Regions from separate parts of the Paenibacillus sp. FSL R5-0744 genome, predicted to be linked through region 3. Evidence: riboswitches for the same ligand, from Rfam matches in the RefSeq annotation. Region 3 holds a riboswitch; each other region holds the start of a gene.
The links. A riboswitch is a leader RNA that binds a small molecule or an ion and turns the genes downstream of it on or off. The one in region 3 is predicted to bind cobalamin.

Region 1 (6,142 bases), 2.7 Mb from region 3:
CTGGTGGGCACTGTCTTTTTCATTGCAGCAGGCAGCTTCCTTTACTTCCGGCTGTATACAGATCTAGATCATGATCGCCATCAATATTCTACATTGTCCAAAATGGGACTTACAGATCAAGAGCTAAACCGAATTGTAACGATACAATTGTCGTTGTTGTTTTTTGTTCCGGTTGGGGTAGCCATTTTGCATAGTGTGTTTGCCTTTATTGCGCTTCAGCGGTTGTTTTACTTATCTATTGCTGTGGAGACCGGGGCGGTGTTATTGGGATATTTGGCTGTCCAGGGACTTTACTTCTTTTTTATTCGCAGCCGTTATTTACGCAACTTGAAGAAGAACTTGATCTGAATAATGGGGGTTACGAAATGCAAGCATGGATTACAGATTTTATGGAGCAGTTTGGTTACTTTGGTATTTTCCTGATGCTCGCTTTTGAAAATATATTTCCACCGATTCCTTCCGAAGTGATCCTTCCTTTTGGCGGATTCATGACAACCACAACGAATTTGACCATTCCTGGTGTAATTATTGCTGCTACGCTTGGCTCACTGCTGGGTGCAGTAATTCTCTATTATATCGGTCGTTTGTTGGATGTAAATCGATTGGAAAAGATCGTTGAACGCTGGGGCGGCCTACTCCGGATTAGCAAAAAGGACATCCACAAGGCTGACGCTTGGTTTGACAAATATGGCTATTGGACCGTATTATTTTGTCGGATGGTTCCACTAGTGCGTAGTTTGATTTCGATCCCTGCAGGGATGTCGGGCATGAAATTTGGAGTGTTTATGATCTTCACAACGATTGGTACGCTGGGATGGAATCTATTGCTGGTGCTTATTGGTGCGGCATTGGGTGAGTCCTGGGAAGACATCGCCATGTATATGGATATGTACTCCAACGTAGTGTACGTGCTTCTTGCAGGTGGAGTAGTGATCCTTGGGTATTTGTTCTTCCGCAAGCGCAGCCGGAAAATGAACACCGAAGGTTGAGCCGAGAAGGACTTATAGATAAAAGTTATGATTAAAAGGAGGAGAAAAAATGGAGCTATTAACGATTATTAAAGCTATTATTTTGGGAATTGTTGAAGGATTGACTGAATTTGCTCCGGTATCCTCCACAGGTCATATGATTATTGTTGATGATATGTGGTTAAAATCGACAGAGTTATTTGGGCAATATACGGCCAATACGTTCAAAGTGGTTATACAGCTGGGGTCAATATTAGCAGTTGTAGTTATTTTTAGAAATAGGTTCATTGAATTGCTGGGCTTAAAGCGCTTCAGCCGCAAGCAGTTGGATCCTGTAACCGATCAACAACCACAGCTTGAAAAAGGCGGCCACCTTAAGCTTACACAGGTGCTTGTAGGTTTAGTGCCAGCAGGCGTGCTGGGGGTTCTGTTTAATGATTATATTGACGAGCATTTATTCTCTACATCCACCGTGTTAATCGGTCTAGTAGTCGGTGCTGTATTAATGATTATTGCGGATCTATTCGGACCAAAGAAGATTCAAACGGAGAGTGTCGATCAGATTACATATAAGCAGGCGCTAGGTGTTGGTCTGGTCCAGTGCTTCTCCTTGTGGCCGGGATTTTCCCGTTCCGGGTCGACGATTTCTGGTGGTGTTCTTCTGGGTATGAGTCATCGCGCTGCTGCTGATTTCACGTTTATTATGGCTGTTCCAATCATGGCAGGCGCCAGTTTACTCTCACTGATGAAGAACTGGCAATATTTCACCATCGATGCCCTGCCGTTCTTCATTGCAGGCTTTATCAGTGCCTTTGTATTTGCACTATTATCGATGCGTTTCTTCTTGAAATTGATCAACCGGATTAAGCTTTTACCATTTGCTATATATCGCATAGTACTTGCTGCAGTAGTATATTTCGTGTTTTTCTAAATCCGTTATAAGGAATCGATATAACAAAAGCCCCCGTAATCTATTGCAGATGACGGGGGCTTTCACGTATGATGACATCAGATTTAAGACACTCACTTTATCCTTATAATTCTCGCATAAACGCTTACCGTCCTTAAAAAGACGCTGAAGGCGTTTTAGCTTATGGATGATAAGAAAGTATAAGTATCACGAAATCCTTTCTTATCATTCTCGCATAAACGCTTACCGTCCTTAAAAGGACGCTGAAGGCGTTTTAGCTTGACAATATCGGAGACAGGTGCTTGCCGGAAATTAGTAATTCGGTAGGCTTAATAGGGAAATTCGGTTTGAAGCCGATGCGGTCCCGCCACTGTAACGGAAGAGTCCATAGCAACATATGTCACTGGCAATTTACTACTGCTGGGAAGACTGCTAAGGATGCTGACACCGCTAGCCAGGAGACCTGCCTGTTTCAACAGCACTGCTTCACCTACGAAGGATAGGAAGGTGTTAGACGTTAACCATAGGTATATTATGGGCGTCTTTCCCTTTGACTTTTTTAGGGAAGGGGCGCTCTTTTTTAAAGGAATGCAAGTGATATCGAGTCCAAAATAAGAAGATGGAGAAGGGGAGCTGCAAAGTGACGAACAAAGTAAAAGTAAGCAATCTTGGCTATCCAAGAATCGGAAAAAACCGCGAGTGGAAGAAAACGTTGGAAGCCTTCTGGGCGGGAAAAATAAATGAGGAAGCGTTCCGTACTGAAATGACAGGAATTCAGCTTCAGCATTTGAAGACTCAGCAGGAGGCAGGAATTGATTTAATTCCGGTAAATGATTTTACGTTCTACGATCATGTGCTAGATACAGCTGTAATGTTCGGGATCGTACCTCCACGTTATGCGTATGATGGTGGCGATATTGGGCTTGATCTTTATTTTGCGATGGCTAGAGGAAATGCTGAGGCTACTGCTTGCGAGATGACTAAATGGTTCAATACGAACTATCATTACATCGTTCCAGAGATCGGTGCACAAACGCCGCGTCTGACCGAGAATAAACCACTGGCTGCTTATCGTTTTGCCAAGTCCCAAGCGGGAATTGAGGGTAAACCTGTGGTTTTAGGCCTTTATACATTCCTTAAGTTGTCAAAAGGTTTTGCATCTGCGGATATTGCGAAGATTGCTGCTCGGTTTCTTCCGGTTTACGTTCAGCTGTTGCAGGAACTGAAGCAAGAAGGAGTAAGCTGGGTACAAATTGATGAACCAGCGATTGTTACAGGAATAAATGAATCAGAATTATCCTTACTTCACTCGATTTACACAGAAATTGCTGAATCCGTGCCTGGATTAAATATTATTCTGCAGACTTACTTTGAAGCTGCTGAACCGCTGGAGGCGCTGTTCAAACTTCCGGTACAAGGTTTAGGTCTTGATTTTGTCCATGATGGCGGGACGAACCTGGCATCGATTGAACGTCTTGGCTGGCCTGAGGATAAGTGGCTGGGAGCGGGTATTATTGACGGACGCAACATCTGGCGCTCAGATCTGGATGCTAAGCTGCAGCTAATCGAGAAGCTGAGTGTACATGTATCACTTGATCGTCTTATTATACAGCCTTCTTGCAGTTTGCTGCATGTTCCGGTTACTGTTCAGGGTGAGGTGAAGCTGAAGGCCACCGTTAAGGCTGCTTTAGCTTTTGCCGATGAGAAGCTTAGAGAGCTTGGCCTGCTTGCCGCAGCCTTAGAGGGTACAGCAGAAGCTGCTGCTGCGTTGACGGCCAGTCGTGAAGCCCTTACTGCCTTCCGTGCACTTCCTGAACGCGGTCGTAAGGATGTGGCCGAGCAAGTTCTCGGACTTACAGATTTACCAGACCAACGTAGCTTACCTTTTGCTGAACGCCTGAAGGTGCAGCAGGAGAAGTGGCAGCTGCCACTTCTGCCAACGACAACAATCGGAAGCTTTCCACAGACCGTAGAAGTGCGCCAGGCAAGGTTGAAATGGCGTAAAGGCGTATGGAATCAAGAGCGTTACGACGGGTTCGTTCGTGAGCAGATTGCAGATGCAATCACTTTCCAAGAAAAGCTGGGTCTGGATGTACTCGTGCACGGTGAGTTCGAAAGAACCGATATGGTGGAGTTTTTCGGGGAGAAGTTGGATGGTTACTTATTTACTAGTAATGGCTGGGTTCAATCCTACGGATCACGCTGCGTTAAGCCACCAGTTATTTATGCGGATATAGCTTTTATCCAGCCTATGACTGTAAAAGAAAGCGTCTATGCTCAGTCGTTAACTTCCCTTCCTGTTAAAGGTATGTTGACTGGTCCTGTTACGATTCTCAATTGGTCTTTCGTACGTGATGATCTTAGTCGGGAAGCAGTAGCGAATCAAATTGCCTTAGCGCTCCGTCATGAAGTTAAAGTATTGGAGGATGCAGGCATAGAGATGATTCAAGTAGATGAACCGGCTATCCGTGAAGGACTTCCTTTGAAGGCTGAAGATCATGAGGCATACTTGAATTGGGCGGTGAAGTCGTTCCGTATCGCGACGAATCATGTGAAGGCTACGACACAAATTCATACCCACATGTGCTATAGCGAATTTAATGACATGATAGACTCCATTTCAGCGATGGATGCGGATGTTATCTCTATTGAGACTTCACGTAGCCATGGGGAACTGATCGTTAGCTTTGAGGAGCAGGCGTATGATAAAGGAATTGGTCTTGGTGTATATGATATCCATAGTCCACGGGTTCCTGCAGTAGAAGAGATGACAGCTAATATTGATCGTGCGCTGCGGGTGCTTGATCCTGAACAGTTCTGGATTAATCCGGATTGCGGTCTTAAGACACGTGGCTGGCAGGAGACAGAAGATGCACTTCGTAACATGGTAAAGGCTGCCGCTATTGCAAGAGAAAATGCAGGAGTTAGTGCTTCCAAATAACATAAGAAGTATACAATAAATCATAGCCGGGGAATTTCTCCCTGGCTTTTTATTTCAGCCACTTGATAATAATTCTCATTCTTGATAGAATGAGAAAAGAAAAGAAGGAACCGTGGAGGGTCCCTTCAAATCATCACCTTATTTGCTTTCGAAAGTCTTGCAATCTGTTTCTTCTGCACGTGTAGGTTCTTGGGAGCTGTGGAAAGCTACAAAGATAGAATCAGCACTGCATTTGTTCTCTTCTGCCCAGTGGGTGCAGGAGTTAACTTCGCAAATTACGTCTTTTGCCATGAGGGTTCACCTCCCCTTTTAGTAATAGACAGCATTATTAAAAAACTTCTCTGTTCAACAAGGTGGAGCTTGTCCGAACAGAACCGTGTTCTGCCCTCATTCATTATGAATAGAGGGTTTTTGGTATTTTTTTACGTGTTTAGACGTGGTAATTGTACCAAATAAAGTGCTTGTAAGCAAATGAGTTATTCGAATGGTTATGGTGTCCCATATGTCACTAGAAGTGGTTTGACTAGAAGAATCTCTCAGCCTGTATACAACAGTGCTTCTGTATAATAGCTTAAACTAAAAGAGTTGCAGAAATGCGACTCTTTTTTTATTTAGAGAGCATAATTCAAAAGAAACTGTTCACAATTCCATTTTTCAGTGCAACCTTCCAAGTTTTGGAACGTCTTAGTAAAGAGTGACGGAAGAGATCTGCTTAGAACAAGACATTCCGTAACGATATTATGATCCGTGCAAGCGGTATCTATTACATTTTTGGAGGAATGAGAATGCGCAAATGGGGTCTGCATTACTTATGTTTATTAATTCTTGCGGTAGTCTTGGCGGGTTGTGGCTCGGCGGATAGGAATTCAGCGGCAGATAGTTTGGCAAAAGAAAATGGTAGTACGAGTAACGACGCAGCAGTAGAGGTACAATCGCAAAGCTCGATGGCCTCAACAGCGGATCAAAGCACTTCGGCAGCTCCTGAGGCAGAAGCAACTGGCAGCGAGAATATGGCTGTAAAGGGCTCCACATCAGAAAATACAGATCAAGCAAGTGCAGGATTTACTGGTAGCGATGTAGTAGCGGGCTTGAACAAGAAGCTGATCTATAAAGCGAATCTTAACATGGAAGTAGAAGACTATGGAAAAGCACAGACTGAAATACGTAATTTAGTAACCATGGCCAATGGATATATTATTGAGTTTAATGAAAATATGTCGCAGTACGAGCAAGGTGGGACGTTTATCCTTAAGGTGCCTGCCTCCGGATTCTCACCTTTTCTGAATAAATTAGAACAAGTAAAACACGAATCTCTACAGCGCA
Region 2 (6,142 bases), 340 kb from region 3:
TAAATAAACAAAGTCTTAGAGATGATTACCAACAAGATAAACAGAACCAGAATTGCGGCGGTAGAAGTAAAGCCACCATATCCTCCTGCGAATTCGCCCATTTTAACTCCTCCTTTGTAATTGAATACAATTTAAAATATACAAGCTTTTGTAATGATGACCAGTAGGATAAAGAGCACTAAGATTGCCCCTGTGGATGTAAAGGCTCCACCAACAAAACGTTCAGGTTCACGTTCACGTTCACGTTCACCAACGCCGCAACAACGTTCTCCACGTACTTCGCCCATTTGTCAATTCCTCCTTTTTAATTGGATACAAAACTAAGATATGCGGGATTTGTATCGGTGCTTGGGTAAAAAAGAAACGAAAATAGTAGGCCTGTTGCGGGATCCGACATTTCGTAAAAAACAAAAAAATACCCACCAGCCGAAGCCAGTGGGCGGTTTTTCCCGGTTTTATGATTTTTTAAATAAGGGCTATAGCCAGCAGAGTGAACAAACTCAAGGTTAAGATGTCATTTGTAGCAAAAGGATTACCAAAAAAAGCTGAAGTGTGCACAGATCCGTTATGTTCCGTTCTTAAGTAAACATTATTTCTGTCCACATTTGTAATTACGCCTACGTGCTGTCTACCATCTTTAGTCAGAATCCGCACTCTTCTATTCATGTAGCGCAAGCAGCTGCAATAAGCATCCATCAGGAAACTCCCCCTCGCTCGTATTACTTTATTTTATGATGAGAGGTTACGCCGGTAACGGCCAGCAGCGCCCAAAACTTCCGGCTCGACAAATTAACTTTCCAGTTCACTTTGTAAGGTTAACTGTCTTACTTGCTCTTACTTGCTCTTACTTGCTCTTTCTTGCCGTTTACGAGTACTACCACTTTATTGTCATTGTTGCCCTGATTCGCTGTTTCCTTCTTTTTCAGCCCTAGGTACTTTGCAATCCCGATCACATGGCTATCAATGATTGCTTGGATAACCACATCTTTTTTGAGTTTGGCAGCGTCGGTTGCCACATCCAAAAATAAATTCTCCGTGAGTACTGCAGGCATGTTGCTCTCACGCACCACGTGCAGGTTTTTTGCCTTTTGGCCCCGGTCGTTGGGGACTCCATTACAAGCGGAAAAGACACTCTTTCGGTAGAAGAATGGTAGAAGAAACAAAAAAGCGCGACTCCCCAAACTTCAAGAATCCGCGCCAAATATGGTTTTTTGGGATGCTGGTGAAGGGAATTGAACCCCCGGCCTACGCATTACGAGTGCGTTGCTCTACCCCTGAGCTACACCAGCTTAAGGCCGATTTTTCTGTCAAACAAAAAATATTATACAACTTTCAGCCAGAAACGCAAGCCTATTTCTCCCTATTTCCCTACTCTCCCGAACTGCTATTCCACCTGTAGTTTACGCTCCACAGACTCCAGCTTTCCACGGCTAGTGGAGGGTTTATCGCGGCGGTCGTCTATTTTAAGTGAGGTAGAGACACGCTCTGCACCTGCGGCAAAAGGAGACTCGTGCAGCGCTTCGACTGCAGCAAAAATACGCTGAAGAGGCCCTTCGATGATTGTACCCATGGATGTAAGCTCATAAGTAATCCCTTCTACCGTCTTCAGCACTCGCTGCATATCCGCAACATAGCTGCTAAGGCTCGTACTACCTGTTCCAATCGGAATAACGGTTACTTCAGCAATAGGCATGGGAATACCTCCTCGGAATTTTAAAGTATGTGTCTCCTTCTATTGTAACAACACCACCGCTCTCCCACAAATGATCTCAGCTTTATTATGCCCCTTCTTCTTTCCCCAAAATTCTCCGAAATATGACTTTCGCCACAAGTATTTTTTCTAACATGAATTCTAGGGTCATCTGCACTACATTTATGGACTCTTTGTGGCATCTTTTCGGACAATTTATGAATCATTTTTTATATGCCTGTGGATCAATTGTGGATTACTTATGGACAGCCTGTGGATCATTTGTGGAGTACTTTTGAAGAACCCGCTCCCCGCGCGGGTTTTCTAAAAAACTGTTTACAAACACAACATCTTGGGTTATTTTTATCTAACGACAACAAAATATAGTGGAGACAGGCGCTTTGATCCTTTATCGGAATTAGAGCTTAATAGGGAAGTACGGTGAAAATCCGCTGCGGTCCCGCCACTGTAACCGGATGCCCCTTACAAGCTTTTAGAAGCTTAAGATGGGCAGATCTCCTAGCAGAAGCCACTGAGGGGTAAGAGCCCCCTTGGGAAGGCGCTGAGAGGTCCTACGGAAGCCAGGAGACCTGCCTGTTTCGACGACACCAACTATGAGTGCCTGCGAGGAACAGGAACGGTGTCCGCATGCGGTCATCTTCTTAGAGGCCACTACAAATATCTGTGTGGATATTTACATAACGCATCGGGCATTTTCTGCCATCCTCGCTAGAGGATGCTTTTTTTATGAGATCACAATGAATATACGGCCGCTTATGCGGCCCCACTTCTTAATGATAGGACGATAGACTGAGAGGAGAGCTATACAATGACGTTGTTGGAGAGACAATTTAACGGTACAACAAATGCACGAGAAGTTCTTTTAGAAGAGCTCATTGATTTAGGACGCGATATTATCGACAGCCGGGATTTGGACCTGCTGCGCGAGAATGCCAATTTGAACGGAGAGAGTTTCTCCGGTAAAATGAGCAAGTTCGGCAGTGAATATTCAAAATGGTACGCCCGCAACTTTACGATGCCGCCGCAGCTAGTGCAAGCCATTGATGACAATGTCGTCTATGTGCATGATCTGGATCAATACGCAATCGGAACGACTAACTGCATTTTTATCCCGTTTGATAAGCTTCTCCGCGAAGGCTTCAACACCGGCAACGGCAGTGTTCGTCCTCCGAACTCCATAATGACAGCTATGTCACTGGTAGCAATTATTTTTCAATCCCAGCAAAATGCTCAATATGGCGGCGTATCCGCCAATAAGCTCGACTATGATCTGGCACCTTATGTAACCAAATCCTTCGCTAAGCTGTTCCGCAAGGGTCTGGATTATTTTGATGAGGGACAAGCTAATGATTCTTTGGGCGAGATTACAATGAGCCGGACCGATCTGGCGGAGTTATATCCAAAAGCATTTCGTTTTGCACTAAAGGAAACCGAAATCGAAACCCTGCAAGCGGCTGAAAGTATGGTACATAATCTCAACACCATGTCCAGCCGATCCGGTGGGCAAATTCCGTTTACCAGCATCAATTATGGTACTTGTACTTCACCAGAAGGTCAGCTTGTGATCAGCTCCCTGCTAACAGCAACGATGAACGGACTTGGCAGCGGAGAAACACCTGTGTTCCCGATTCAAATCTTCAAATGCAAGCAAGGAGTCAATCAACAGCAAGGCGATCCTAACTATGAATTGTTCTTAAAAGCGGCGGAATGTTCTGCACGCAGACTATATCCGAACTTCGCTAATCTGGACGCTCCGCTAAACTTGCAGTATTATGATCCAAGTGATCCTGATACGGAATTTGCTACAATGGGCTGCCGCACCCGAGTGCTCGGTGACCGTTTTGGGCGTAATCATTGCTCCGGGAAGGGCAACCTTTCCTTTAATACACTGAATCTGGTTCGGCTCGGTCTAGCACACGGCACAGTAACAGGCCGACGTACCGTCGCAGACGAAGCTGGCTTCTATGAGGATCTAAATCACTATATGGATATTGCGCTGGAAGGACTTCTTCATCGGTTCCACATCCAAAGCGCGCAAAAAGCTAAAGCATCCGATTTCATGATGCGAGAAGGCGTCTGGGAAGGCGGCGAAAATCTCGCTCCTGAAGACTCTGTAGGCGAACTGCTGAAGCATGGTAGTCTGTCGCTTGGCTTCATCGGTATGGCGGAATGCATGAAAGCCATGTACGGCAAACACCATGGCGAGGATATGGAAGTCCATGCCAAGGCTGTGGCTATCGTGCGTCACATGCGGGAGTATTGCGACCTTAAAAGTGAGGAACTTAATCTCAACATTACCTTGTTCGCAACACCAGCAGAGGGCCTGTCCGGCAAATTCACCAAGATTGATCGCAAGGTACTGGGTTCTATTCCGGGCGTAACTGACCGTGAGTATTATACGAACTCTTTCCACATCCCTGTATACTACGATCTAGGTGCTGCTCAGAAGATCAGCTTGGAAGCTCCTTTCCATGAATACTGCAATGCCGGGGCTATTTCTTATGTCGAATTAAATGGCAATGCCCGCAGCAATCCATCTGCTTTTATCAAAATCATTAAATATGCACTAGAACAACAGGTCAGCTACTTCAGCATTAACCATCCGATTGACCGCTGCTCCAGCTGCGGATACGAAGGCGTAATTGGGACAAACTGTCCTTCCTGCAACGCACATGAGAATGACGTGCACATCCGTCGTTTGCGCAGAGTTACAGGTTATTTAACTGGCGACTATCAGACCCGCTTCAATGCCGCCAAACAAGCCGAAGTACGGGATCGCGTTAAGCATCTATGAATATTTGCGGATACTATCCGGAGTCGATTAACGAGGGAGAGGGCATGCGGGCCGTCCTCTTCATCAGCGGCTGCCGTCATCGTTGCCCGGGATGCTTTAATCCCGAGACATGGAACTTTAAATATGGAGAAGTCTTCACCTTAGAACGTCAACATGAAATCATTGCAGAAATCGCCGCTAACCCTTTGCTGGATGGTCTAACACTGGCAGGCGGCGATCCTTTTTTCTCGGCAGAAGAGGTACTTGGGTTCATTCATGAGCTTCGCGCCGTGCTCCCTGGCTTCCCCATCTGGATTTACAGTGGTTATACGTATGAGGAACTAACCGCCCTTCCCGGTTCGCCGGAGTGGAATCTACTTACACAGTGTCAGGTATTAATTGATGGACGTTTTATAGAAGAATTGAAAGATACTACACTTCCTTACCGAGGAAGCTCTAACCAACGCATAATCGACATTCCGGCCAGTACGAACGGCTCGGAGGTCTTTCTGTGGCAGCCTACTGCGCTATAATATATCAATTTTTGATATTCAAAATTAATCCAAAATAAGAAGGGATGAAATAACCATGCCACAATTCGTAGTAAAACCAGATAATCGCCAACTGGCTTTTGATGAGAAGCGCCTTTCCGTATACGCCGACCGTATCTTAGAAGGTCTTGATCAACTAAATAAAGAAACATTGCTGCGGGGAGTAATTTCCAAACTGCGTCGTGACTCCGTAAGCGGAGAAGAAATTAGCAATGCCTTCACCATGAGTGCTCTAGAGCTTGTAACGAAAGAAGAGCCTACTTGGAAGTTTGCAGCTGCCCGTGCCCTTCTGACTACCCTTTATAAAAAAGCAGCCGTTCATCGCCGCTATAAAGCTTATCCAGAAGAGCCTTACGGTGAGCTGTACCCGCTAATTACGGATCTCGTAAAAAAAGGAATCTATCGTGAAGAGCTTCTAAGTCATTACACCAAAGAACAAATTATCGAACTAGGTGGGTGTATCGATTATACACGCGATCTTTTGTTTGACTATATCGGTCTGCTTACGCTATCCGACCGTTATTTGGCGCATGATTTTGACGGCCGTGTAATGGAGCTTCCGCAAGAACGTTACATGATTATCGCCATGTACCTCATGCACCGTGAGCCAGCTGAGAAACGTCTTGAGCTTGTAAAAGAAGCTTACTGGGCTATGAGCAACATCTACATGACAGCTGCTACCCCTACAATGTCCAATGCCGGCAAAAAGGTCGCTGGACAGCTATCCAGCTGCTTCATTGATACGGTAGACGATTCCCTAGAGGGTATCTTTGATTCCAATACAGACGTAGCGCGCCTTAGCAAAATGGGTGGCGGTATCGGCGTCTACCTTGGTAAAGTACGGGCACGTGGTTCGGATATCCGTGGCCATAAGAACACTAGCTCCGGCGTAATTCCTTGGATTCGCCAATTGAACAATACAGCAGTCAGTGTAGACCAGCTCGGAACACGTAAAGGTGCTGTCGCTGTCTACCTTGATGTATTCCATAAAGATATTCTCGCTTTCCTCGATCTTAAACTAAATAATGGTGACGAGCGTATGCGTGCACATGACGTATTCCACGGTGTAACCCTGCCGGACTTGTTCATGGAAGCCGTTGAATCACG
Region 3 (6,142 bases):
TGGCTTTGAGTGTGAGCTCCTCGCCATTCAAGGTGTAATCTTTTCCCTTTGTTAGATACTTCCCATTTGCACTAATCGTGGTTAGCTTATTGCCGTTTAGGTTCAGCTTCACCTTGGTGTCTTTGATCGCTGCCCCTTTTTTTAGATAGACCAGATCGCTTTCAGTGCTGGAGGAACGTTCCTTCAGACCAGACATTAATACACCCTGCAGCTCAGAATCGGACCACTTATACGTTTTGCGGTTGAAATGCTGCCCATTATCCCAGAGCATGGAGGTCATTTTCTTTTCTTTTAAATAATAAGTAAGGTACTCGAAGAATTTCAGCTTCTCGCCTTGTTCAATCACACCTGTATCTATATCGAATCCTAGCAGTCCAAACTCACCAACGATAACAGGGATTCCTTTGGCCACGAATGTGTTGTAAGCGTTATCAAAAGTTTGGGTGATATCGTTTTTTGTATCTTTTTCAAACGTGGTGTAACCAGCGATATTCACACTGAACGGCCAGAAGCCATAGTAGTGAACGGTCGCAATTATGTTCGGATCGTTAAGAGCTGTAATCGTCTTGTAGAGCTGATCCATTCTAGGTTGGGTAGGAGAAGTCTCTAATGAAGGTAGCACTAGCGGACGGACATCATTCTTTCCACCTGAGTTTCGAACGATCTGATGGAAGGAATTGTTGAGCTCTGCAAGCATCTGTTCCATCTTCGCTTCATCCGTACTTCCGCCATCTGTGAAACGAGGTTCATTAATGCTTTCGAACATCAGCTTATCGGATTTATCCTTGAAGCGGTCCGCAATTTGAGTCCATGCTGCATTATAACGCGCCAGCGTTTCCTCATGCTTCTCTTCCATATGACTTACCCATAACCAGGAGTCGTGATGGACGTTAATCATTACATATAACTTGGCGTCCAGCGCCCAGCCTACAACTTCTTCGACACGGTCGAGGTAAGCTTGATCAATAGTGTAGTTCGGTGCTTCGCCTATGTGTGAATCCCAAGTGATAGGAATACGGATACTTTTGTAGCCTTGTGCGGCGATTTTCTTAATCAGTTCTTGGGTCACACGCGGATTGCCCCAGGAGGTTTCATCCTCACCTGTAGCATCTAGAGTATTGCCAAGGTTCCATCCGGGCTGCATATCGTCTACATAGGATTGGATCTTACTCTTTGGTGCTGCCTTAGCTTGTTGCTCGTCCTTAGTGGCAGCGGCGGCAATGGATGAGAACAAAGAGAGCAGAAGAGCGGTGACAAGGGTCAATGATAAGAATGATTTCTGGATTCGAGTAGTCATTGAATTCTCCTTTGTAAGATCATTTTTGAGGATGCTTAAACCTGACCTTCCTTGGTACTTTGGTGCTTAGATGAACACGTACACCTCCATGAATTCGTTGTAAACGCTTACCAAATACCCTAACATAGAATAATTTCAACGAGTACCTTACTAATTTGTGGTAAATTCATATATGAATTAGTGATTTGCAGTGATTCCAAAGTTATGGAGGGCAATCCAGTGAGCAGATTTCATTACATAGGCTCGGCTACAGAGCTTCCGTTAGGAGAAAGAGGCAGTGTACCGTCAGCAAAGACATATAATGAAGTGAAAAATTCCCCGGAGTATAAGAAACAAAGAGAGGCTCTGCGCCTGCAAGGCATAATTCCTTTGGATGACATCGCAGATCTATCTCATTTAAGAGATGAGGACTGTCTTGTATACGACTCGGAAGAAGATGCAGCGGGTATTTTTATAGAGGAACTTGGGTATTGGAACGATGAGATCCGCAAGCATTTTCGGAGTCCATATGTGTACCGGATTTCACCGAATTGGGGCGGCTTCTCTGTAACCCCTAAGCTAAAAGATACTCTACCGGGATCGTATAACGCCTCACTCAAGTGTTGTCGGGAGTTATTTAGGCTTATGACAGATTATGGGGTATCTGGTGCCGAGTTCGAGCTCTATACATGCTGGGCTGAGGAAGAAGGACTCCCACGTAATAAGAAGTATGATCGAATCTTTGATTTGGCCTCTTTGTCACTGGAGGATGGTTTTGAGCTGAGAGAAAAAGAATATATTGTGGTTAGAATGATTTGATATTCAATAGGATTATTGCTAACTACTCGTTATACAAAAAACAAATATTGCATGACAAAAGCAACTATATTAGATATGATGAAGCATGAAAAATTAATATTAGCAATAGGTGCCAATTATGAATGTTTCGGAATTACAATCATAGATTGGTTAAATGGAAAGCGGGTGTGAATCCCGCGCGGTCCCGCCGCTGTGAAAGAGGAGTCCTTGCAAGGTGCCACTGGGAAACTGGGAAGGTAGCAAGGGTGACGATACTTGAGCCAGAATATCTGCCTGTTTCTAATACACCGTTAAACTCTACGAGCGATAGAGAGGTGTTTGATATAGTATATGCCTGCTATTGTTGCGGTTCACTATCTTAAACCTCTTGACGTTATGTTGAGTGGTTTTTTTGTAGTGTTATGAAAGTTTATTCTGTTTTTTAACATAGGAAGAGAAGGGAAGGGTTATGGAAACATGAAGAAAAATAAGTTTTTAGCTTGGTTACTTATTGTAGCAGTATTTATCACGACGTTCTCTACAAGTGTAATCCCGGCTCATGCGAATGAAGCAATTGCCGATAGTGCAGTTGTAACAACAGAGGTTGATCAAGCTCTAGTAGAGCAGATTAATGCGTTAGTACAAGAGCCAGATACAGAGAAGCCTACGATTTTGATAGAAGGTATACAAGATAAACAGGAAGTATCCAGTAAAGATTTAAGCTTCAAAGTAGTGGTTACAGACAATGTCTACAAAGACATTATTCCAGTAGTTAAGCTGAACCAAGTCGTTCTATCAGCTACTAATGGTGAGTACAAAGCATCTCTTAACCCGGGTAGTAACGTAATCGCAGTAACGGCTGTGGATGGCGCAGGAAACAAAGCAGATAATGTAACCTATCAGGTTACTTATAAAATCACTGCCAAAGAACAGTTAGATAAAAGTTTGGCCTACATCGTTAACACCGTAAAGAATCCGTCATTTGGAACAGGTAGCGGAGAATGGTCGATTCTTTCTCTAGCACGTGCGAACTACAAAGTACCTAACGGTTATTACAATCTCTATTACAACAATGTAGCTACGCGAATAGCATCGATAATTAAGGATGGAAAACTCGACGCTAGTAAAAGCACAGAGAATTCCAGAGCGATTCTAGGCCTTACCTCTATCGGAAAAGATATCACGAATGTTGCAGGTCATGATCTAAGAAATGCACTAGCTGATTATCAATATATTCAGAAGCAAGGGAACAATGGTCCCATATTTGCTCTGATTGCACTAGATAGTTATAACTACGAAATTCCAGTATTATTCCCTGATCCTGATGAGAAGGGAGTAATCTATCAAAGCACAAGAGAAAACCTGGTTCAGTACATCTTGGATAGAGAAGTTAAAAAAGGTGCAGCAGATGCTGGAGGCTGGGCATTAGGTGTAACCAAAGCCGACGTCGATATGACCGGGATGGCGATGCAAGCACTTGCACCTTATTACGCAAAGGATCCTAATGTAAAAGCTGCCGTGGATCGGGCGATTGCATGGTTATCGAGTGTACAAAATGATCAAGGCGGATTCACAAGCTGGGGAAGCACAAGCAGTGAGAGCATCGCACAGGTTGTTGTTGCTTTAACTGGCGTAGGCGTAGATCCGCACAGTGACCCTAGGTTTATTAAAGAAGGAAATTCACTTATAGATGCTTTACTTAGCTTCTCTGGGCCGGATGGTGGATTCAAGCATATTCTCACCGGTAAAGTAGACGCTATGGCTACGGATCAAGGTACATATGCACTCGTATCCTATGATCGTCTGATTAATAATAGCAAACGTCTCTATGACATGACGGATGTTCAATTAGAACAGCCTACTACCGTTGTAGCAAAACAACAATTAAATAAAAACCTTGCCTATATCCTAAACACTGTAAAGAATCCGTCATTTGGAACAGGCAGCGGGGAATGGTCGATTCTTTCTCTGGCACGGGCCAATTACGAGGTTCCAAGTGGCTATTACAATCTTTATTATAACAATGTAGCTGCTGAAGTAGCTAAGCTAATGAAGGATGGAAAACTCGACGCTTCGAAAAGTACTGAGCATTCCAGAGCGATTCTAGGACTTACCTCGATCGGAAAAGATATCACGAATGTTGCAGGCTATGATCTAAGAAATGCACTTGCAGATTTTCAATATGTTCAGAAGCAGGGGCTTAATGGTCCCATATTTGCACTAATTGCCTTAGATAGTCATAACTATGATATTCCTGTAGTAGAAGGCGTTAAAGATCAAACCACAAGAGAAAAACTGGTTCAGTATATTTTAGAAAAAGAAGCACCGACTGGTGGATGGGCGTTATTTGGTACTAAAGCCGACACCGATATCACCGGAATGACGATGCAAGCACTTGCACCTTACTATGCAAAGGATCCTAATGTAAAAGCTGCTGTGGATCGGGCGGTTGCATGGTTATCAAGCACACAGAATGATCAAGGTGGATTTACAAGCTGGGGAAGCACAAGCAGTGAGAGCATCGCGCAGGTCATTGTTGCTTTAACTGGCGTAGGCATAGATCCGCACAGTGACTTAAGGTTTGTTAAAAAGGGAAATTCACTGATTGATGCACTGCTTACCTTTGCTGATCCGGATGGTGGATTTAAGCATATTCTCACCGGAAGAGTAGATGGGATGGCTACGGACCAAGGTACGTATGCACTTGTGTCCTATGATCGTCTGATTAATCACAGTAACCGTCTCTTTGATATGAATGATGTGGTAATTGAACAACCACCTGTACAACCAGAGGGTCCGAAAGAATTTCCGTTACCTTCTGGTGATAAGCCGGAAGTTGTAATCAATGATGATGCTCATGATTATATCGTTCCGATCAGCACAGGAGATAGCAACAAGGAAATAACGGTAGTTATTCCTAAAAGTCAACAATCGAAGGTTAGTGTTAGTTTACCTAATAACAGCGATCTTCCTCAGATTGAGGCTACCAAAGGTGACGTATCTGTAGTCATTCCTAAGGGTGCAAAAGTTACAAGTGGAAATGTCGCAGCGATTGAACTAATGTCACCTTTAACAGGCACAGAAGCTGCACTAAAAGATAGTCTGAATCAGATTATTTCCCAGGATAAGAAGCTGGAGAGCATTATTCAAGCTTTTTCTATGGGTGGCAGCGCAAGAGTAGAATTCAGTCAATTTATCACATTAACCTTTAAGGACCTTAAAGGAAAAGATGTAGCTTATATTCAAAATGGTGCACCTCATGCGATTCAAAAATTTGCAAGTGACGCCTTAGGTTTGGCAAGCGGCAAGTCAGAGTATGCCTACGATAATGGAAATGATTTAATCGTAAAAACCAATCACTTCACTGATTACATTGCGTACACATCCAGTGTAGTTCAGACACCTGGTGGCGACGGTGGTAGTGGCAATGGTGGAGGGACCACTCCATCGAAACCATATGTAACCCTATCCGTGGATAAGCTTACGATTAAGAAGGGATATGTTCTTCCATCTGTACAGGTAGAGCTACAATCTGGTGACACAGTGTGGTCTGTACTAGAAAGAGTGCTAGATAGCCGCGATATCGACTATAGATATTCTTGGAACAGTACATTTGGAAGTGTATATGTTGAATCCATAGCTGGTGATGGAGAATTTGACCATGGTAGCGGTAGTGGATGGATGTATAATGTGAATGGAAAATATCCTAATTATGGTGCATCTTCATATAACCTAAGTGCCGGGGATAGAATTCAGTGGCGTTATACTACGAATTTGGGTGTGGATCTAAATGCACCGATGCCAACTTTGAGCCCAACTCCAACCCCATCTGCTACACCAAAACCAAGTGGTACGCCAGCTCCAGGTGATATCGCTAAACCGGGTGACCCGAATGCGAGTCCATCGCCAACAGCGACTCCTAACGATATCAAGCAAGTGTATAAAGACGCCGATAAGATCTCATCCTGGGCGTTCTCAGCGATTGAAACAGCTACAGTAAAAGGGTACATCCAAGGTAACAATGGTCAGGTAAATCCGAAAGATCACATTACAAGAGCAGAATTTACA

Region 1: linked by a shared signal. The riboswitch ahead of metE (5-methyltetrahydropteroyltriglutamate--homocysteine S-methyltransferase) and the one ahead of MKY19_RS03880 (S-layer homology domain-containing protein) in region 3 are both predicted to bind cobalamin.
Region 2: linked by a shared signal. The riboswitch ahead of MKY19_RS02375 (anaerobic ribonucleoside triphosphate reductase) and the one ahead of MKY19_RS03880 (S-layer homology domain-containing protein) in region 3 are both predicted to bind cobalamin.

The regions. Positions count from the first base shown of each region.
Region 1 is NZ_CP150228.1:5,006,843-5,012,984, reverse strand. Features, by position in the region: gene MKY19_RS22215 (FtsX-like permease family protein) at 1-348, shown strand, start outside; gene MKY19_RS22210 (DedA family protein) at 366-989, shown strand; gene MKY19_RS22205 (undecaprenyl-diphosphate phosphatase) at 1,039-1,899, shown strand; cobalamin riboswitch at 2,158-2,364, shown strand; gene metE (5-methyltetrahydropteroyltriglutamate--homocysteine S-methyltransferase) at 2,519-4,819, shown strand; gene MKY19_RS22195 (DUF1540 domain-containing protein) at 4,958-5,110, opposite strand; gene MKY19_RS22190 (DUF4349 domain-containing protein) at 5,605-6,142, shown strand, end outside.
Region 2 is NZ_CP150228.1:531,980-538,121, reverse strand. Features, by position in the region: gene MKY19_RS02405 (sporulation protein YjcZ) at 1-101, opposite strand, end outside; gene MKY19_RS02400 (hypothetical protein) at 132-287, opposite strand; gene MKY19_RS02395 (hypothetical protein) at 466-696, opposite strand; gene MKY19_RS02390 (N-acetylmuramoyl-L-alanine amidase) at 825-1,163, opposite strand; tRNA gene MKY19_RS02385 (tRNA-Thr) at 1,218-1,289, opposite strand; gene MKY19_RS02380 (MTH1187 family thiamine-binding protein) at 1,385-1,693, opposite strand; cobalamin riboswitch at 2,068-2,303, shown strand; gene MKY19_RS02375 (anaerobic ribonucleoside triphosphate reductase) at 2,520-4,505, shown strand; gene nrdG (anaerobic ribonucleoside-triphosphate reductase activating protein) at 4,502-5,017, shown strand; gene MKY19_RS02365 (ribonucleoside-diphosphate reductase subunit alpha) at 5,073-6,142, shown strand, end outside.
Region 3 is NZ_CP150228.1:870,813-876,954, forward strand. Features, by position in the region: gene MKY19_RS03870 (cellulase family glycosylhydrolase) at 1-1,297, opposite strand, end outside; gene MKY19_RS03875 (hypothetical protein) at 1,517-2,095, shown strand; cobalamin riboswitch at 2,186-2,387, shown strand; gene MKY19_RS03880 (S-layer homology domain-containing protein) at 2,552-6,142, shown strand, end outside.